3 regions of the Azospirillum aestuarii genome follow, and region 3 is predicted to be linked to each of the others. Evidence: riboswitches for the same ligand, from Rfam matches in the RefSeq annotation. Region 3 holds a riboswitch; each other region holds the start of a gene.
The links. A riboswitch is a leader RNA that binds a small molecule or an ion and turns the genes downstream of it on or off. The one in region 3 is predicted to bind cobalamin.

Region 1 (5,762 bases), on a different contig from region 3:
GCCCATCCGCAGCTTTTGCAGGAAGGCGTCGTCGGCCAGCCCCTGCCAAGGGTAGATCTTCGCCAGCCAGGAGGCTGCCCGCCCCTCGTCGTCGACGAAACGCTGGCCGTCCCAACCCAGGCTTTGCAGCGGCAGCAGATGCGTGGCGATGCCGGCCTCCGCCGCCGTCGCGGCCAGATAGACCAGTTCGCTCTCGCGCATCGGGTCGGGGGTGGCGCAGGCCAGATGGACGAATTGGCGGCCCGGCATGCCCGCCGCCAGTTCCTCCCAGCGCTCCACAATCCCTTCATGCAGACCGTTGAACTGGTTGGCGTCGGCCATCAGGGCCTCACGCCAGTTGCGCTGGATGATCGAGGCGGCGAACAGCCCCTCCGGCGTGTCGTAGTTGCAGGCCAGCAGCTTGACCGAATCGCGCCCGTCATAGGCCAGAGTCAGCCGCCCGATCAGCCCGCCGGCCCGCTCGTTCAGCCGCCCCGCAGCCCAATAGTCGTTCCAGGAGGCTTCCAGGAGCCGCGCCACGCCGCCGCGGACCCCCAGCCGGGCCAACGCCCGCCCGTCCATCGTCGCGCGCAGCGCCTCGCGCAGCATGGTGTGCAGTTCGTCGGCGACGCTCTCGATCAAGTCGATCTGATGGGCGGAGAACTCGTACCGCACATCCTCGCGCCAAAAGGCGCCGGCGCTCATGGCGCGGACGCCGAAGGGGTATTTGCGGAGCCCCGGACGCCAATCCGCACGGGGTTTCATGACTGCTCTGCGCATCGTGTGCTTACCGGGCCGCCGGATTCAATCCATGGTTTTCCCCGCTGCGCCGCGCGCCGCGCGGCCGTCCGGGATTCGGAGGGGGCGGATCATTGCGGCGCAAACGCGCCAACACAAGCGCCTTGCGCGCCTATCCCTCCGTTTTTCCACGCTTCCCCTCCCGGATCTCACAGGCTGGGTGGGAACGTCCTTCAGTACGGACGGCTGGCCAGCCAGGCCGCGATGGCGCTCTCCATCGCCTCGGCGGTCGGATCGCCGCGCTCCGGGCCGGTTCCCACCATGGGAAGCCTGGCCGCCACGGCGATGTCTTCCGCCGGGGCGCCCGTCCCGACGAACAGGTCGCAGCGCCGCAGCAGGGCGCACAACCCGTCGAAACCCAGCCGCCCGACCGCGTTCACGCAGGCCGCCCCCGTCTCCCCGGCGATGCGCGCGGCGGCGCCCTTGGCGGCCTCCTCGCCGACCAGGATCAGGGTGGTACCGCCCCGCGCGGCGAGGCGGCGGCACAACTCCGACAGGCTCCCGGTGCCGACGGACGCGGACAGGCCGACCGCGCAGCGCCAGCGCGCCGGAACGCCCTCTGCCAAAAGCGCGGCGGCGGCGCGCTCACCGGCGGGGGAGGTCCAGACCTCCGTCGCGGGGTCCGGCTCTCCGACGTTGAGCGCACCGAGCAGGACGGCGGGATTTGGCGCGACATGGGTCAGGAAGGCATCGGCGTAATAGCCGCGCACCGGCCGGCCGACCCTGCAACCGAGGCGGAGCGGCGCGCCGGTGTCCTGCATCAGGCGGTTGGCGAAGCCGGCATCCTCACCCCGGACCGGGTTGACCGTCAGATCGAAGGCGCCCTGGAACTGATCGCCGATCTCCTGGCGCACGGCGCTCACCAGCGCGTCGTCGGGCGCCCGCCCCCGCAGCGGCGGCAGAGTGACCCGCTGGTTGACGTAGGGGCAGAGGGCGAGCGCCGCCTCCGCGTCCGGCGTTGCGAAGACGGTGATCCGGGCCAGCGGCACGGCCCGCCGCAACTCCCGCAGGAAACCCGACGCCCGCAGGACGGCACCGGCCCCGTCGAGCAGGAACACGCCGACGCTCCGGATCAGGTCGGTCGGGAAGGGCGGCGGTTCGCCGGGAGCGAGCGTGCGGCGGCAGGCCGCAGGGCCGGACTCCCGCAGCAACGCCACCGCCGGGGCGGTGGAGGCACCCCGTGCCGGCGGCACGAAGGCCCAGCGTCCATCGGGGGCCGGGCGGGCCAACGGTTCCACCAGGGCATGTTCGGCGCGCGCGACGGTCGCCGCGTCGGTCACCCAGGGGAAGAAATCGCGCAATGGGAGGGTGCCGCTGCCGACCGACCGACCGGCCGTTTGCAGGGCGTCCCATTGCCGGACCGCGCCGTCGTAGCCGTAATAGACCTCCTTGAAGGCGACCTGCTCCCGCGTCGCATAGGCGAAATGCTGGAAGACCAGCCCGCCCGCCGCCGTTTCCTCATGCAGGAAGGGGTTGGCCGCTCCGAGTTCAAGGTCCGGCCCGTCGGGCTGCGGGCGCATCAGCCGGGGCGGGACGTGCGAGTGCCAGAAATCCCCCGGCCGATACCGCCAGGTGCGCAGCCATTCGTAGGCGCGGTAATTGCCGTAATGGTCTACCCGATCGAGGACCAGGGACGGGCCGACGAAGAAATGGCAGAGGTAAAGCGCCGCCGTGCGCGACGGCGAATCGAGGAACATTTGGCGCGCACGGATGACCTGCTCCGCCGTCCACAGCTCGTCCGCATCGATCTGCCAGAGCAGGCACTCCTCCGTCATGGCGACCAGCGGCGCGGTCACCATCTCCACCTTGCCCTGCCAGAAAGCGCCGGGCGGCTTGCGGTGGACCGACACGCGGCCGGGCTCCTCCGCGGCGATCTGGTCCAGATATTCCGAGGTGCCGTCGCCGCTGCGGCCGTCGCGGTGTAGGTCCTGGGGGACGCGCCCGCCCCGTTGCGCGCACCAGGAGGAGTCGCGGACCTGCTCCGCCACCCCCTCCACGATGTGCCAATGCCAGGGAAAGGGGAGTTGGCGGAACACCTCCAGGTGATAGCGGATGAAGGGATCGCCGTTCAGCACGATGGTCAGGAAATGAACCGGTAGCATGCCCGCAATCCCGTCCTTCGCCCGTTGATCCGGCCTCGCGCCATCCGCAGGACCTTGTCGGTTCCGCGGGAGCGGTGTCAAGGAAGGCATGCGATGCCGCCGATGGGTCGCCATCCCCCTCTTGACGGCGGGGGACCCCGCCCCTACCCTGGCGCCGGTTATGGTTCCCCGCGCCGTCCGGTCGCGGGGCTAAGAGGGAAGCCGATGCGCCGCCCCGATCAGGGAACACGGCAAATCCGGCGCTGCCCCCGCAACTGTGAGCGGTGAGCGGCATCGTCCTTTCCGTGTCACTGGCGCCGCCTGCGGGAACGGGCGCCGGGAAGGCCGGACGATGCCGCCTTGACCCGCAAGCCAGGAGACCTGCCGTAACCGAACGTACGTCCTCGGGCGGGGTGCCCCGGTGGTCGCTTGCCGATGTCCGGCCCGAAGGCCGCCCGTCCTCCGCAAGCCGTCCCTCCGGTGCGCCCATCCAGGGGACCAAGGGGGTTGCGATGCCGGTGCCTGCCAGCAACGACGCCCCTCCCAACGCATGGCAGACTCGGAAAGGGCATAGAGCATGCACATCGAACCCGGCGTCGTGGACGGCGCCAAGATCGCTCTCAGCTACGCGACGGCCGCCGGCGGCTTCGCAATGGCCGGAAAGCTGGCGCGCGACGACGTCCGCAACAACGGCGGGGTCGCGCCGCTGGTGCTGCGCAGCCTGATCGCCACCGCGCTGGTCTTCAGCTTCTTCGAGGTGTTCCCGCACCACCCCGTGGGCGTGTCGGAGGTTCACCTGATCCTCGGTTCGACGCTGCTCCTGCTGTTCGGCGCCGGCGCCGCCTCCATCGGTCTGGCCGCCGGCCTGCTGATCCAGGGCCTGTTCTTCGCGCCGTTCGACCTGCCGCAGTACGGCATGAACGTCACCACGCTGCTGGTCCCGCTGTGGGGCATCAGCCTGCTGGCGAAGCGGATCGTTCCGGACGCCACCCCTTATGTCGACCTGAAGTACTCGCAGGCATTGGCCCTCTCCACCACCTACCAGGGCGGCATCGTCGCCTGGGTGGCCTTCTGGGCCTTCTACGGCCACGGCTTCACCGCCGAGACCATGACGGAAGTGGCCTCCTTCGGCGCCGCCTACATGACCGTCATCATCGTCGAGCCGCTGGCCGACCTCGCCGTGCTGGCCGTCGCCAAGGCGCTGCGCCGCCAGAGCCAGGGGCCGCTGTTCAACGTCCGCCTGCACCAGGGCGCCTGACCGGCTCCCTTGACGGACCCGTTGGACGGGAGGATTCGCGTGAAGGGCGGCGGGGATGCCCCGCCGCCCTTTGCCGTTCAGATCACCAGCTCGCCCTTGCGGATCGCCGCGTAGCGGCGGTTCACCGCCCCCCAGTCGACCACGTTCCACCAGGCCGCCAGATAGTCGGCGCGCCGGTTCTGGTACTTCAGGTAATAGGCGTGCTCCCACACGTCGTTGCCCATCAGCACCGGCACCCCTTCCATGGCCGGGGAATCCTGGTTCGGGCGGGCGGCGATGGCGAGCTTGCCCGATGACGGATCGGCGGTGACGAAGACCCAGCCGCTGCCGAACTGCCCGGCCCCCGCCGAATTGAAGCGCGTCTTGAAATCGTCGAAGCTGCCGAAGTCGCGCGTGATGGCGGCGCCGACCTCGCCGTCCGGGGCGCCACCGGCGTTCGGCCCCATGATGCTCCAGAACATGCTGTGGTTCGCGTGCCCGCCGCCGTTGTTGCGCACCGCGGTGCGGATGCTTTCCGGCAGTTCCGGCACGCGCTTCAGCAGGTCGGCCAACGGCATCGCCTGAAGGTCGCCGTGGTTGGCGAGCGCCTTGTTGAGGTTGTCCACGTAAGCCTGATGGTGCTTGCCGTGGTGCACGCTCATGGTCGTCGCGTCGATGTGCGGTTCCAGCGCGGCGGGGGCGTAGGGCAGCGGCGGCAGCGTGAAGCCCTTGCCTCCCGGGGCTTGGCCTCCCGGCGTCTGGGCCCCTGATGCTTGAGCGAAGACGAAGCGCGGCGCCACCGCCAGCACCAGCGCGGCGGCTCCGGCGGACAGCAGCAGTTGGCGGCGATCCAGGCGAACGGACATGAGACCTCCCAATGTGTGTGTCGTGCCGAACAGCGGGGAAGCGACAGCCTCAGTGCGCCCCGCAACTCACTCAACAGGGCAATGGGCGTACTCACTCGGTACCGGCGGACAGCAGATCGTCCTATTCTTACAATCGGATCTTTCCCGTCAGACCGACGGATGCCGAGCGGGCCATGCCGATCGCCACCGTCCGCCAACGTCCCAGACGGAATCGGGAAGGCGCCGCCGTCGGCTTCCTGACCGGAGCGACCGGAGCCGCTCCCACCACCTCATGAATCTTGCGGCCGCGGCGCTCCCGAAGCAGCAGGCGCATCACCTCCTCCTCCGTGACGAGGCGTCCGGCCTTGGCCGAGGCGAGGCTCGCGGTGTCCTGGAGGGCGGCGACCTGAGCCAGAGTGCCGGTCAGCCCCTTGGCCGCGGCGGTTTCCAGAGCTTCGCGATGAATGGCGAGGATGAACGGCTTCAGCCCGCGGTCGGGCAATCCGTGCGGCGATGTCGGCATGGCGGAATGGCTCCGGGGATTCGTTCGATCGAGTAAACCATCATCCAACCGATAACCCCGCGGCGGCAAAGACCCCTACGGATTAGCCCGCCCCCTCCGTTCGGGGAAGCCGACGCAAAACGGCGGGTGCCGAAGCCCGAAGGCCCCGGCACCCGCCGTTCCGGCTGGTCTCTATGCCGTCTCAGCCGAACCAGGCGGCGACGTTGCCGGTCTGGCCGAGGATGGTGATGCGGTTGCCCGAGCCGACGTCGAGGGTGGTGTTGCCGCCCTCCACCCGCGCCGAGCGGATCACCGCGCCG
Region 2 (5,762 bases), on a different contig from region 3:
CCCGCGCAGGTGCGCGGCGTCGGCGATGGACAGCGCCCGTTCCACCGCCGCGCGGTCCGCCGCGGTGATTCCGCCCAGCGGGCCGCGGTGGGGCAGGCGGCCGAGCATCACCAGCGCCTCGGCGCGCAGCGGCCAATGCACCGGGCCGCTCTGCGGCAGATAGGCGATGCCGCGGGCGAGCGCCCGCCGTCCGACCTGTGCAGCGGACCTTCCATCGTAGGTGACGCGGCCCGCCGCCGGCTCGGCGAGACCGGCGAGGAGACGCAGCAGGGTGGTCTTGCCGGCGCCGTTCGGACCGATCAGGCCGGTGAAGGCGCCGGGCCTGATGGCGAGATTGACGTCCGTCAGGATGGTCCGCCCGCCGGCGGTGGCGGACAGGCCGTGGGTTTCGATGCGCATCACGCCTCCTCCCGCCGCAGCCGGGCGATCAGGACGATCAGGAAGGGCGCCCCGATCAGGGCGGTGACCACGCCCAGCTTCAGTTCGGGCCGCGTCGGCAGCAGCCGGACCGCGATGTCCGCGGCCAGGGTCAGGCACGCCCCGGCCAGACCCGCCAGCAGCAGCAGCCGTCCGGGCCGCGCCCCGGCCAGCGGGCGCATCAGGTGCGGGGCCACCAGCCCGACGAAGCCCACGGCGCCGGTGACCGACACCGCGCTGCCCACCGCCAGCGCCGCCCCGGCGATCAGCCGGACGCGCAGCCCGGTGAGGTCGAAGCCCAGGCTGCGCGCCGCGTCTTCCCCCAGGGTCAGCGCGTCGAGCGCGCGGGCGCCGGACAGGCAGAGCGCCCAGCCCGCCAGCATCGGCGGCAGGACGAGCCAGAGCTGGTCGGTGCCGCGGTCGGCCAGCGATCCCATCAGCCAGAACACGATCTCCAGCGCCGCGTAGGGGTTGGGGGCGAGGTTGAGGGCCAGCGCGGTCAGCGACCCGGCGAGGCTGTTGATGGCGATGCCGCCGATGACCAGCGCCGTCGTTCCGGCCCCCCGCGCCGCCATCAGGTTCAGCAGAATTGCGGCGGTGGCGGCTCCGGCCATGCCGCCGAGCGGCAGGGCCAGCGACAGCGCGGCGGACAGGCCGCTGTAAAAGACGATCACCGCGCCCAGCGCCGCCGCGCTCGACACGCCGACCAGCCCCGGCTCGGCCAGCGGGTTGCGCAGCCAGCCCTGCATCGCCGCACCGGTCAGCCCCAGGCTGAAGCCGACCAGCAGGCCCAGCAGGGCGCGCGGCAGGCGCAGCTCGGCCAGCACCAGAGCGCCGAGGGTGGGGCGCCCGGCCAGCCAGTCGGACAGGGCGGCGCCCAGGTCGAACGGCACATAGCCGACCGCCGCCGACACCGCGCAGAGCGCCAGCGCCAGACCCGTCAGCCCGGCGACCAGGGCGGCGTAGGGGATGCGGGAGTCCCGGCTCATGGTGCGGCCTCCCGCGCGGCGGCCAGCCGTTCCGCGGCCTCGGCGATCTGCGGGCCGGGGCAGGTCCACAGGCGGGTTGGCAGCGACAGGGTGCGGACCTGATGTTTTAGAGCTTTCAGGGCAGGGTGATGCAGAAGGGCACCGGCCAGCGACGGCGGCGCGTCGGGTGCGGCGTCGACGATCAGCATGTCCGCCCCGCCCAGAATGACCGCCTCCAGCGGCAGGGCGCCCTGGCTGCCCAGCGGCAGGCGGTCGGCCAGATTTTCCAGCCCGGCGCGGGTCAGGAGTTCGTCCACCAGCGACCCGGACCCGGCGACGAAGCCGTTGGGCCGCAAGACCACCGCGGTCGGGCGCGGCCCCGGCGCGGCGGGGGGCGGGGCGTCGAGGCGGGAGAGCAGGTCGGCGACCAGCGCCTCCCCCCGTTCCGGCTCGCCGACGGCGCGGGCGAGGCCGCGGATCTGCTCCTTCACCCCGGCCACGCTCTGCGGGACGTCCAGCTCCAGCAGCGGCGCGTCCAGCCGCGTCAGCAGCCCGACCGCGACCCGCGTGGTGTAGCGCCCGGCGACGATCAGGTCGGGGTTGAGCGGCAGGATCTCCTCCGCCATCCCGTGGTTGACCGGCACCCGCGCCGCCAGATCCGCCACCGTGGAGGCGCGGGGATCGCGCGCCAGCCACGTCACCGCGGCGAGGCGCTCCGGCCCGACGAGCCGCAACAGCAGCTCGTCGGCGCACAGATTCAGGGAGACGATGCGCTGCGGCTTTGCGGGCGGCGCCTCCCACGCCGCCGCCGGCCCCCCCGCGATCAGCAGGAGGGCGGCGGCCAGCCCGAGACGGGTGGGCCTCACAGCGACAGCCGCAGCCCGAGATACCCGGCCCGGCCCGTCGCGCCGTAGGTCCAGACCTCCTGATACCGGCGATTGAACAGGTTCTCCACGCGTCCGAAGACCTCGATCCCCTCGGACAGCGCGTAGGACCCGGCCATGTTGACCAGCGTGTAGGGGGTGAGGCTCACGACCTGCCGGTTGTAGAAGGGATCGTAGGCCCAGTCGCTGGACCGCCCGTTGTAGACCACGCTGAGGTTGGCGTTCGCCCGGTCCTCCAGGAAGCGGTGGTTGACGGTCAGGCTGGCGATCTGCTTGGGCCGGCGCACCAGCTCCGCCCCCGCGGAATCCTCGCCGTCGGTCCAGGTGTAGGAGCCGCGGACGGTCAGCCGGTCCAGTGGCTCCACCGACAGCCCCATTTCGAAGCCGCGGATGCGGGATTCGCCCGGCATGTTGACGGAAGTCCGCCCGGTGCCGGTGATCAGGTCGCGGATGCGCTGGTCGAACCATGTGCCGTCCACGGAGGCCCGTGTGCCCCACAGCGACTGATCGAAGCCGGCGTCCCAGCCGCGCACCCGCTCCGGCTTCAGGTTCGGGTTGCCGGCGTAGGTGGCGGTGTAGCCGTACAGCTCGAACAGGGTGGGATTCTTGACGCCGGTGCCGTAGGAGGCGCGCAGCGTCGTCCCGCTGCCCTCGACGCGGTAGGCCGCGGTGGTGCGCCATGTGGTGGCGTCGCGGAACAGGTCGTTCCCGTCGTGGCGGACGCTGCCGGTCAGGGTCAGCCGGTCGAACAGGCCCAGCTTGTACTGGCCCACCAGCCCGGTGGAGCCGATGGAGCGGTCGAAGCTGGAGAAGGCGCTGCGGCTGATCGCCTTGTCCTCCTCACGCTCCACGGCGGCGGTCAGCACATGGTCGGCGGGACCGCTTTTCAGCGTCAGGTTGGTCTGGTAGTCGGCCTTGGTCTTGCGCCCGTCGTAACGGCTGGTCACCGTCTTGGCGGCGTCGCGGTAGTCGCGCTGCTGGCGGCCATGGGTCAGGCCGACGATGTGCTCCCACTTCCCGTCGAGAAGGGCGATCTTGCCCTGGAGCCGTCCGAAATACTGCTCCCCGGCGGTGCTGGTCCCGTCATCGACGGCGCCGCGCCCGCCGACGAAGCCGTCGGTGTCGGCGCGGAAGCGGGTGTAGCGGCCGGTCACGGTGATCTCGCTGCGCTCGGTCGGGCGGACGGCGGCGTTTCCGGTCAGCGTGCCGTTGCGGTAGCCGTCCTTCTCCGGGTTGCCGAGCCGCTTGTCGGCGACCGACACGCCGTCGCTGGTGACGCCCTGGCCGCTGAGGAACAGGTCGTAGCGGTCGGTCCCCGTTCCGAAGGAGGCCCGCCCGGCGGCGGTGCCGAAGGACCCGCCCTCGACGGCGGCGCCGATCCGGGGGACGCCGGCGCCGCGGCGGGTCACGATGTTGACGACGCCGCCGACCGCGTCGGAGCCGTAGAGCGCGCTCTGCGGGCCGCGCAGCACCTCGACGCGCTCCACGTCGCCGGCCAGCAGGTTGGCGAAATCGTATTCGGAGCCGGACGCCGGGTCGTTCACCTCGATCCCGTCGATCAGGACGAGCGTCTGGTTGCCCTCCGACCCGCGGATGCGGAGCTGGGTCAGGGTGCCCATCGGGCCGGTGCGGTTGACGGCGACGCCGGGCACCGCGCGCAGTGCGTCGGACAGCAGGTGGGTCTGGCGCTGCTCCAGTTCCTGACGGGTGATGACGGTCAGGGCGCTGCCGGTTTCCCCGGCGGCGGTGGGGACGCGGTTGGCGGTCACCGAGACCGGCGGAAGCATCGTGATGGTGGTGGAATCGGCGAAGGCCGATAGGGGAAGGGCAAGGCTTCCCAGAACGGCGGCGAAGGACGCCGTCCGGTGAAGGCGGGGAACGCGGACACTCATTGAGACCTCGGGCGGGACGCCGGTGGCACGTCACCGCGAACGAAGTCCCACCAGGGTTTCCGCGAACGGACTCCCGGTTCGACGACCTTCGGTGCACCCCGCCCGAACGTGTTCGCGTGTGACCACGACTGACGGCAGGTCTCCTGGCTCACGGGTTATCGTCGGCCCATCGCCTTCCCAGGATCGCGATCCCAGTGGCATTCCGATGGACGACTCGCCGCTTACAGTTGCGGGGGCAGCCCCGGCGTTGGACCTTCGCGCGGCGTTTCGCCGCGGGGTCCGCACCGTGTTCCCATTTTCAGCCCTTTCGGGCAACCGTCGGATGCGAAGCTACGCGGGCGGAACGGCTCCGGTCAAGCCGCATTCCGCCGATACGCCGATCACGGGTCGCGAAGGCCATGCCCCCCTCTTGTCGCCGGGCCGGGGCCTGACTACATGACGGTCGAGGTCCGGGCCCCTCTGGCAGCGTCGCCCGGCGCTGTGATGTCGGACTTCCCATTGAGCCGTCGCCTTGGCGCGGCCTTGCGGAAGCTGGCCCTGTTCTTCCCCCTGGGTCCCGCTCCCCCACAAGGTCCACCGCCGGACGACGGCACCCGACGGGCCTTTGGGAGACATCGACATGGACCGCACCGAACCAACATCCTGACCGACCGCCACGTCTCCACGGCGAACGATGGAGACGGGTGACCTGACGCGCCGCGGCCGAGCCGTTGCGCGCGCTTTCTCATTGGCCGCAGACCTTGCGGTCACGATTCCAGTCCGGGCCCCTCTGGCCGATGCGTCCCGCCGTGGCGCATCGGTGATGTCGGACTGCTCATGTGACGATCGAAGTCTCCGCTTGCGGGAGCGGAGTGCATGAAGCAAGGGACAGTTCCATGGACCAGATCGTTTTAATGTGGGCCGGCTTCGCCGTCTTCGTTGGCGTGCTTTTGGCCTTTGATCTTGGTGTATTTTCCAAGAAATCCCATGTGATCTCCGGCCGCGAGGCGCTGATGCGCTGCGCGGCCTATTCCACGCTGGCGATGATTTTCGCGGCCGGCGTCTTTCATTTTCAGGGCTCCGAGAAGGGACTGGAGTTCCTGACCGGCTACCTGATCGAATACAGCCTGAGCGTCGACAACATCTTCGTCATCGCGCTGATCTTCACGCATTTCGCGGTGCCGCCGCAATACCAGCACCGGGTGCTGTTCTGGGGCATCCTGGGCGCGCTGGTGATGCGCGGCGTGCTGATCGTGGCGGGCACGGCGCTGATCCAGGAATTCCACTGGATCATCTACATCTTCGGCGCCTTCCTGATCTTCAGCGGCATCAAGATGCTGATGTCGGTGGACGACGAGCCGGACATGGAGAACAACCGGATCGTCAAGTTCGTCCGCTCCCGCTTCCGCATGACCGACGGCTACGAGGGGCAGAAGTTCTTCGTGATGCGCGACGGCGTGCGGATGATGACGCCGCTGTTCCTCGTGCTGATCCTGATCGAATTCACCGATCTGGTCTTCGCCGTGGACTCCATCCCGGCGGTCTTCTCGGTGACCACCGATCCGTTCATCGTCTGGACCTCCAACGTCTTCGCGATCCTCGGCCTGCGCGCCCTCTACTTC
Region 3 (5,762 bases):
CACGCCGGCCAGCCCGGCCAGCGCCACGCCGAAGCCGTAGGTGGCGGTGATCATCACCGGCACGTTGATGCCGAAGGCCTGGACGAGCACCGGGTTTTCCGTGGCGGCGCGCAGGTAGGCGCCGAGCCGCGTCCGCTCGATGGCGAACCACGTCCCGAAGCAGACGATCAGGGAGGCGACGACGACCCAGCCGCGGTAGTTGGGCAGGAACATGAAGCCCAGGTTCTGACCGCCCTTGAGCGCATCCGGGATCGGATAGGGTTGACCCGACACGCCGTAGAAATGGCGGAAGGCGCCTTCCATGATCAGGGCGAGGCCGAAGGTCAGCAGCAGGCCGTAGAGATGGTCGAGCTTGTAGAGGCGCGACAGCATGGTCTTTTCAAGAACCACGCCCAGCAGCCCGACGATCAGCGGCGACAGGCCCAGCGCCCACCAGTAGCCGAGGCCGAGCTTCGTCAGCAGCAGCCACGCCACGAAGGCGCCGATCATGTAGAGCGCGCCGTGGGCGAAGTTGATGACGTTCAGCATGCCGAAGATGACCGCCAGCCCAAGGCTGAGCAGCGCGTAGAAGGACCCGTTGATGAGGCCGAGCAGAAGCTGGCCGAACAGGACCTGGGGCGGCACCCCCAGCAAGTCGAACATGACCGTCCCTCCCTGTATCGAGTTTTTGATTTTTTGATTGGGTGCTTGGGGTGGGCCCCCACCCTAACCCTCCCCCGCTTCGCAGGGGAGGGGGCTTAGCCCTCCCTCACCGAAGGTGGGGGAGGGTTGGGTGGGGGTCCGACGCGACAACCTTACTTCACCAGCGGACAACCGCTCTTGGCCGGGTCGAGGAACGCCTGCTCGGCCGGGATCGTCTTCACGATCTTGTAATAGTCCCAGGGGCCCTTGGACTCGGCCGGGGTCTTCACCTGGGCCAGATACATGTCGTGGAACATGCGGCCGTTCGCGGCGATCTTGCCGTTCTTGGTGAACATGTCGCTGACCGTGGTCTCGCGCATCTTGGCGGAAACCTTGTCCGCATCGTCGGAACCGACGGCCTCGACCGCCTTCAGATAGTGGCGGACGGCGGAGTAGACGCCGGCCTGGACCATGGTCGGCTTGCGGCCGGCCTTGGCCTCGAACTTCTTGGTCCACTCGCGGGTCTGCTCGTCGGTGTCCCAATAGAAGCCGGTGGTCAGCAGCAGGCCCTGGGCGGCCTGGAGGCCCAGCGCGTTCACGTCGCTGATGAACAGCAGCAGGCCGGCGAGGCTCTGGCCCGATTGGGTGATGCCGAACTCCGACGCCTGCTTGACGGCGTTGGTGGCGTCGCCGCCCGCGTTGGCGAGGCCGATCACGTCCGCCTTCGAGCCCTGCGCCTGGAGCAGGTAGGACGAGAAGTCGGCGGTGCCCAGCGGATGGCGGACGTTGCCCGCGACCTTGCCGTCGAGCTGCTTGACCATCTTCGTGGTCTCATCCTCCAGCGAATGGCCGAAGGCGTAATCCGCGGTGATGAAGAACCAGTTCTTCTTGCCCTGCTCGACCAGCGCGCGGGCGGTGCCGGCGGCCATGGCGTAGTTGTCGTAGGTCCAATGGAAGCCGTAGGGGCTGCAGGACTTGCCGCTGAGGTCGGTCGAACCCGGACCGGACATCAGGAAGATGCGCTTCTTGTCCTTGGTGATGCCCTGGACGGCCAGCGCGGCGGCGGAGTTCGGCACATCGGCGATGACGTCCACGTTGCCGGCGTCGATCCACTCGCGCGCCGTGTTGGCGGCGATGTCGGCCTTGTTCTGGTGATCGGCGACGACGATCTCGATCGGCGCGCCGGCGATCTTGCCGCCGAACTCCTCGGCCGCCAGACGGGCGGCGATGGCCGAGCCTTCGCCGGCGAGGTCGGCGTAGATGCCGGACCGGTCGTTCATCACGCCGATCTTGATCACGTTGTTGGAGACCTGGGCGTGCGCGGCCCCGGCGGTCAGCGCCAGCAATGCGGTCCCGCAAAGCAACGTCTTGAGCATTTCGAACTCCCTTCGATTGGCTTTGTTTTGAGTGTGTTCAGCAGAGGGGGTGTTGAACTCGTCAGACACCCAGATAGGTGTGCAGCTTGTCCATGTTCTGGGCGAGCTGGTCGTTCGGGATCATGTCCACGACATGGCCTTCCTCCATCACGTAGTGGCGGTCGGCGATGGTCGCGGCGAAGCGGAAATTCTGCTCCACCAGGACGATCGTGAAGCCGCGCTGCTTCAGCTTGCGGACCGCCACCCCGATCTGTTCGATGATGACGGGGGCCAGCCCCTCGGTCGGCTCGTCGAGCAGGATCAGGTCGGCGCCGGTGCGCAGGATGCGCGCGATGGCCAGCATCTGCTGCTCGCCCCCCGACAGGCGCGTGCCCTGGGTGGTGCCGCGGCCTTGCAGGTTGGGAAACAGCTCGTAAATCTGCGGGACGGTCATGCCGCCCGCCTTCACCACCGGCGGCAGCATCAGGTTCTCGTCCACGCTGAGCGAGGCGAAGATGCCGCGCTCCTCCGGCACGTAGCCGATGCCGAGGCGGGGGATCTTGTGCTGCGCCATGCCGATCAGCTCCCGGCCCTGGAAGCGGATCGAGCCGTTGCGCTTGCCGACGATGCCCATGATCGAGCGCATGGTGGTCGTCTTGCCGGCGCCGTTGCGGCCGAGCAGGGTCACCACCTCGCCCTGGCGCACGTCGATGTTGACGCCGTGCAGCACGTGGCTTTCGCCGTAGAAAGCCTGGAGGTCGCGGATCTCCAGCATGGTGGTCTTCACGGTCGCGCCGTCAGGCATGGCCCACCTCACCCGTACCCATATAGGCTTCCATGACCTGCGGGTTGCGCGAGACGACGTCGTATGCGCCCTCCGCCAGGATCTCGCCGCGGCGGAGCACGGTGATGGTGTCCGACAGATGGGCGACGACCGACAGATTGTGCTCGACCATCAGGATGGTGCGGTCGGCGGAGACGCGCTTGATCAGGGCGGCGGTGCCTTCGATGTCCTCGTGGCCCATGCCGGCCAGCGGCTCGTCGAGCAGCATCACCTCCGGGTCGAGCGCCAGCGTGGTGGCGATCTCCAGCGCGCGCTTGCGGCCGTAGGGCAGCTCGGCGGCGGTGTGGCCGGCCCAGGGGGTGAGGTTCACCGCCTCGATCAGCTCCTCGGCGCGGTCGTGCAGGTCGTGCAGGCTGGCCTCCGGCTTCCAGAAATGGAAGCTGGTGCCGCGCGGGCGCTGCAACGCGACGCGGACATTCTCCAGCACGCTGAGGTGCGGGAAGACGGCGGAAATCTGGAAGGAGCGCACCATGCCGAGCAGCGCCACGTCGGCGGGCTTCATGGCGGTGATGTCACGCCCCTTGTAGAGGATCTGGCCGCGCGTCGGCGTCAGGAACTTGGTCAGCAGGTTGAAGACCGTGCTCTTGCCGGCGCCGTTGGGGCCGATCAGCGCGTGGATGGTGCCGCGGCGAACCTGGAGGTTCACCTCCTTCACCGCGATGAAGCCCTTGAACTCCTTCGAGAGTCCGCGCGCTTCCAGAATGATGTCGTCGGCCATGGGTGCCGCTTTTCCCTCCCTGTTCGTCCGCGTCGTCTGCCGGTCCGCGTTTTTGGTTAGGCTGATATAAGCACAGGGCATGCCAATTGCGGGAAAATTCGTTAATTCATTGAAGTTATTGAATTCATGAAAGGAGGCGATGGGCGTCGCACGCGGTCCGGAGTGTCAGCTTTCCAGACAGACTGTACCGATCTTCCGACACACCAACGGCGGGATGGGCGGAGCGTTCCGGGTTCGACGGCACGGTTTTCGGGCGCCAAATGGCCGCTTGCAAATCGGGGGTCCGCCTGCAATTCTGCGCCTCCGACGGTGCCCCGTCCGCCGTGAAGGTGCGGGGATAATAGGGAATGCGGTGCGGACCCCGATGGGTCCAAGGCCGCGGCTGCCCCCGCAACTGTATGCGGCGAGTCCGCCTCCGGAAATGCCACGGGCCGAAAGGCCGGGAAGGCGGGAGGCGCGGCGATGACCCGCGAGCCAGGAAACCTGCCGCCGGACCGACACTCATCCAATCCGCCGGGTGTGGCGGAGACAGGGAAACCAGATCATGACGCATCGCGCCGTCCTCAGTCCGTCCGCATTGCCGCTCCAGGCCGCCTCCCTGTCGCTGGCCGTGTCGCTGGCCGCCGGGCGCCCGCTCCGCTGACCGGCGGACCGACCCACCCCATCCCCTATATCCAATTTTAGGAGACGGCCGATGACCACCGGCCCGCTGACCGCCGGGAAGACCCCGGCCACCGTCATCACCGGCTTTCTCGGCGCCGGCAAGACGACGCTGATCCGCAGCCTGCTGGAGCAGGCCGGCGGCCGCCGTCTGGCGCTGATCATCAACGAGTTCGGCGATGTCGGCATCGACGGCGAGATCCTGCGCGCCTGCGGCGACCCGACCTGCACCGAGGACGACGTGATCGAGCTGGCCAACGGCTGCCTGTGCTGCACCGTCGCCGACGACTTCGTCCCGGCCATCGAGAAGCTGCTGGCCCGTCCCCAGCCGCCGGAGCACATCATCATCGAGACGAGCGGCCTCGCCCTGCCGAAGCCGCTCGTCCAGGCCTTCCACTGGCCGGCGATCAAGACACGGGTGACGGTGGACGGGGTGGTCGCGGTGGTCGACGCCGCCGCTGCCGCGGAGGGCCGCTTCGCCCCCGATCCGGCGGCGCTGGCCGCCCAGGCCGCCGAGGCCGGGCAGCTCGACCACGAGACCCCGGTCGAGGAGGTGTTCGAGGACCAGCTTCTCTGCGCCGACCTGATCGTGGTGAACAAGACCGATCTGGTCGATGCCGCCGATCTGGCGAAGGTCGAGGACCTGATCCGCGCCGCCATGGCGGAGGGCGGCACCGGGCGCGAGGCCAAGATCCTGCGCGCCAGCAACGGCAAGGTCGATCCGGTGGTTCTTCTCGGCGTAAGCGCCGGGGCCGAGGACGATCTCGCCAACCGCCCCAGCCATCATGACGAGGAGGAGGGCCACGATCATGACGACTTCACCAGCTTCGTCGTGGATCTCGGCCCGCAGCCCGACCCGGCGGCGCTGGCGAAGACGCTGGAGCGCGTCGCCGCCGCCCATGGCGTGCTGCGGCTGAAGGGCTTCATCGACGTGCCGGGCAAGCCGATGCGCCTTCTGGTGCAGGGCGTGGGGACGCGCATCCAGACCCATTTCGACCGCTTCTGGAAGCCCGACGAGCCGCGCCGCAGCCGTCTGGTGGTGATCGGCGAGACGGGACTGGACCGCGACGCCGTGACTGCGGCGCTGGGGTGATCTTTGGCATTCATAACCCTCTCCCCTCTGGGGAGAGGGTGGCCCGCAGGGCTGATGAGGGGGTTGTCCGTGGCGCTACGTCCGGCACAAGCACACCCCCCTCACCCTAACCCTCTCCCCAGAGGGGAGAGGGGACTTCTTTTAAAGCTGTAGTCCATGCACCTACTCGCCGCCCGCCAGGAAGACCTCGACGCCGGCCCCCAGGCCGTGGACCTGGGGCAGAGCCCGGCGGACCTTGTCGTTCTGTCCTTCTCCGACAGCGACCTGACGGCGCTCGCCGCCTGTTGGAAGCGCCACCGCGACACGCTGCCGACGCTGCGGCTGGCGAATCTCGCGCGGCTGGGGCACCCGCTGTCGGTGGACCTCTACGTCGACTCCGTGATCCGCAAGGCGAAGCTGGTCGTGCTGCGGCTGCTCGGCGGGGCGGGCTACTGGCGCTATGGGCTGGACCATGTCGCCGCCGCCTGCCGG

Region 1: another riboswitch for cobalamin. It lies ahead of JJL56_RS25415 (energy-coupling factor ABC transporter permease); the one in region 3 lies ahead of cobW (cobalamin biosynthesis protein CobW).
Region 2: another riboswitch for cobalamin. It lies ahead of JJL56_RS16680 (TonB-dependent receptor plug domain-containing protein); the one in region 3 lies ahead of cobW (cobalamin biosynthesis protein CobW).

The regions. Positions count from the first base shown of each region.
Region 1 covers NZ_JAEPIV010000021.1:103,965-109,726, forward strand. Annotated here, with positions in the region: gene JJL56_RS25405 (glutathionylspermidine synthase family protein) at 1-744, opposite strand, end outside; gene JJL56_RS25410 (glycosyltransferase family protein) at 951-2,879, opposite strand; cobalamin riboswitch at 3,024-3,261, shown strand; gene JJL56_RS25415 (energy-coupling factor ABC transporter permease) at 3,436-4,116, shown strand; gene JJL56_RS25420 (superoxide dismutase) at 4,194-4,961, opposite strand; gene JJL56_RS25425 (hypothetical protein) at 5,089-5,463, opposite strand; gene JJL56_RS33755 (hypothetical protein) at 5,645-5,762, opposite strand, start outside.
Region 2 covers NZ_JAEPIV010000008.1:180,669-186,430, forward strand. Annotated here, with positions in the region: gene JJL56_RS16665 (ABC transporter ATP-binding protein) at 1-399, opposite strand, end outside; gene JJL56_RS16670 (FecCD family ABC transporter permease) at 399-1,406, opposite strand; gene JJL56_RS16675 (ABC transporter substrate-binding protein) at 1,403-2,251, opposite strand; gene JJL56_RS16680 (TonB-dependent receptor plug domain-containing protein) at 2,248-4,161, opposite strand; cobalamin riboswitch at 4,278-4,496, opposite strand; gene JJL56_RS16685 (TerC family protein) at 5,037-5,762, shown strand, end outside.
Region 3 covers NZ_JAEPIV010000018.1:51,286-57,047, reverse strand. Annotated here, with positions in the region: gene JJL56_RS23675 (branched-chain amino acid ABC transporter permease) at 1-642, opposite strand, end outside; gene JJL56_RS23670 (ABC transporter substrate-binding protein) at 795-1,997, opposite strand; gene JJL56_RS23665 (ABC transporter ATP-binding protein) at 2,059-2,781, opposite strand; gene JJL56_RS23660 (ABC transporter ATP-binding protein) at 2,774-3,538, opposite strand; cobalamin riboswitch at 3,829-4,043, shown strand; gene cobW (cobalamin biosynthesis protein CobW) at 4,233-5,291, shown strand; gene cobN (cobaltochelatase subunit CobN) at 5,448-5,762, shown strand, end outside.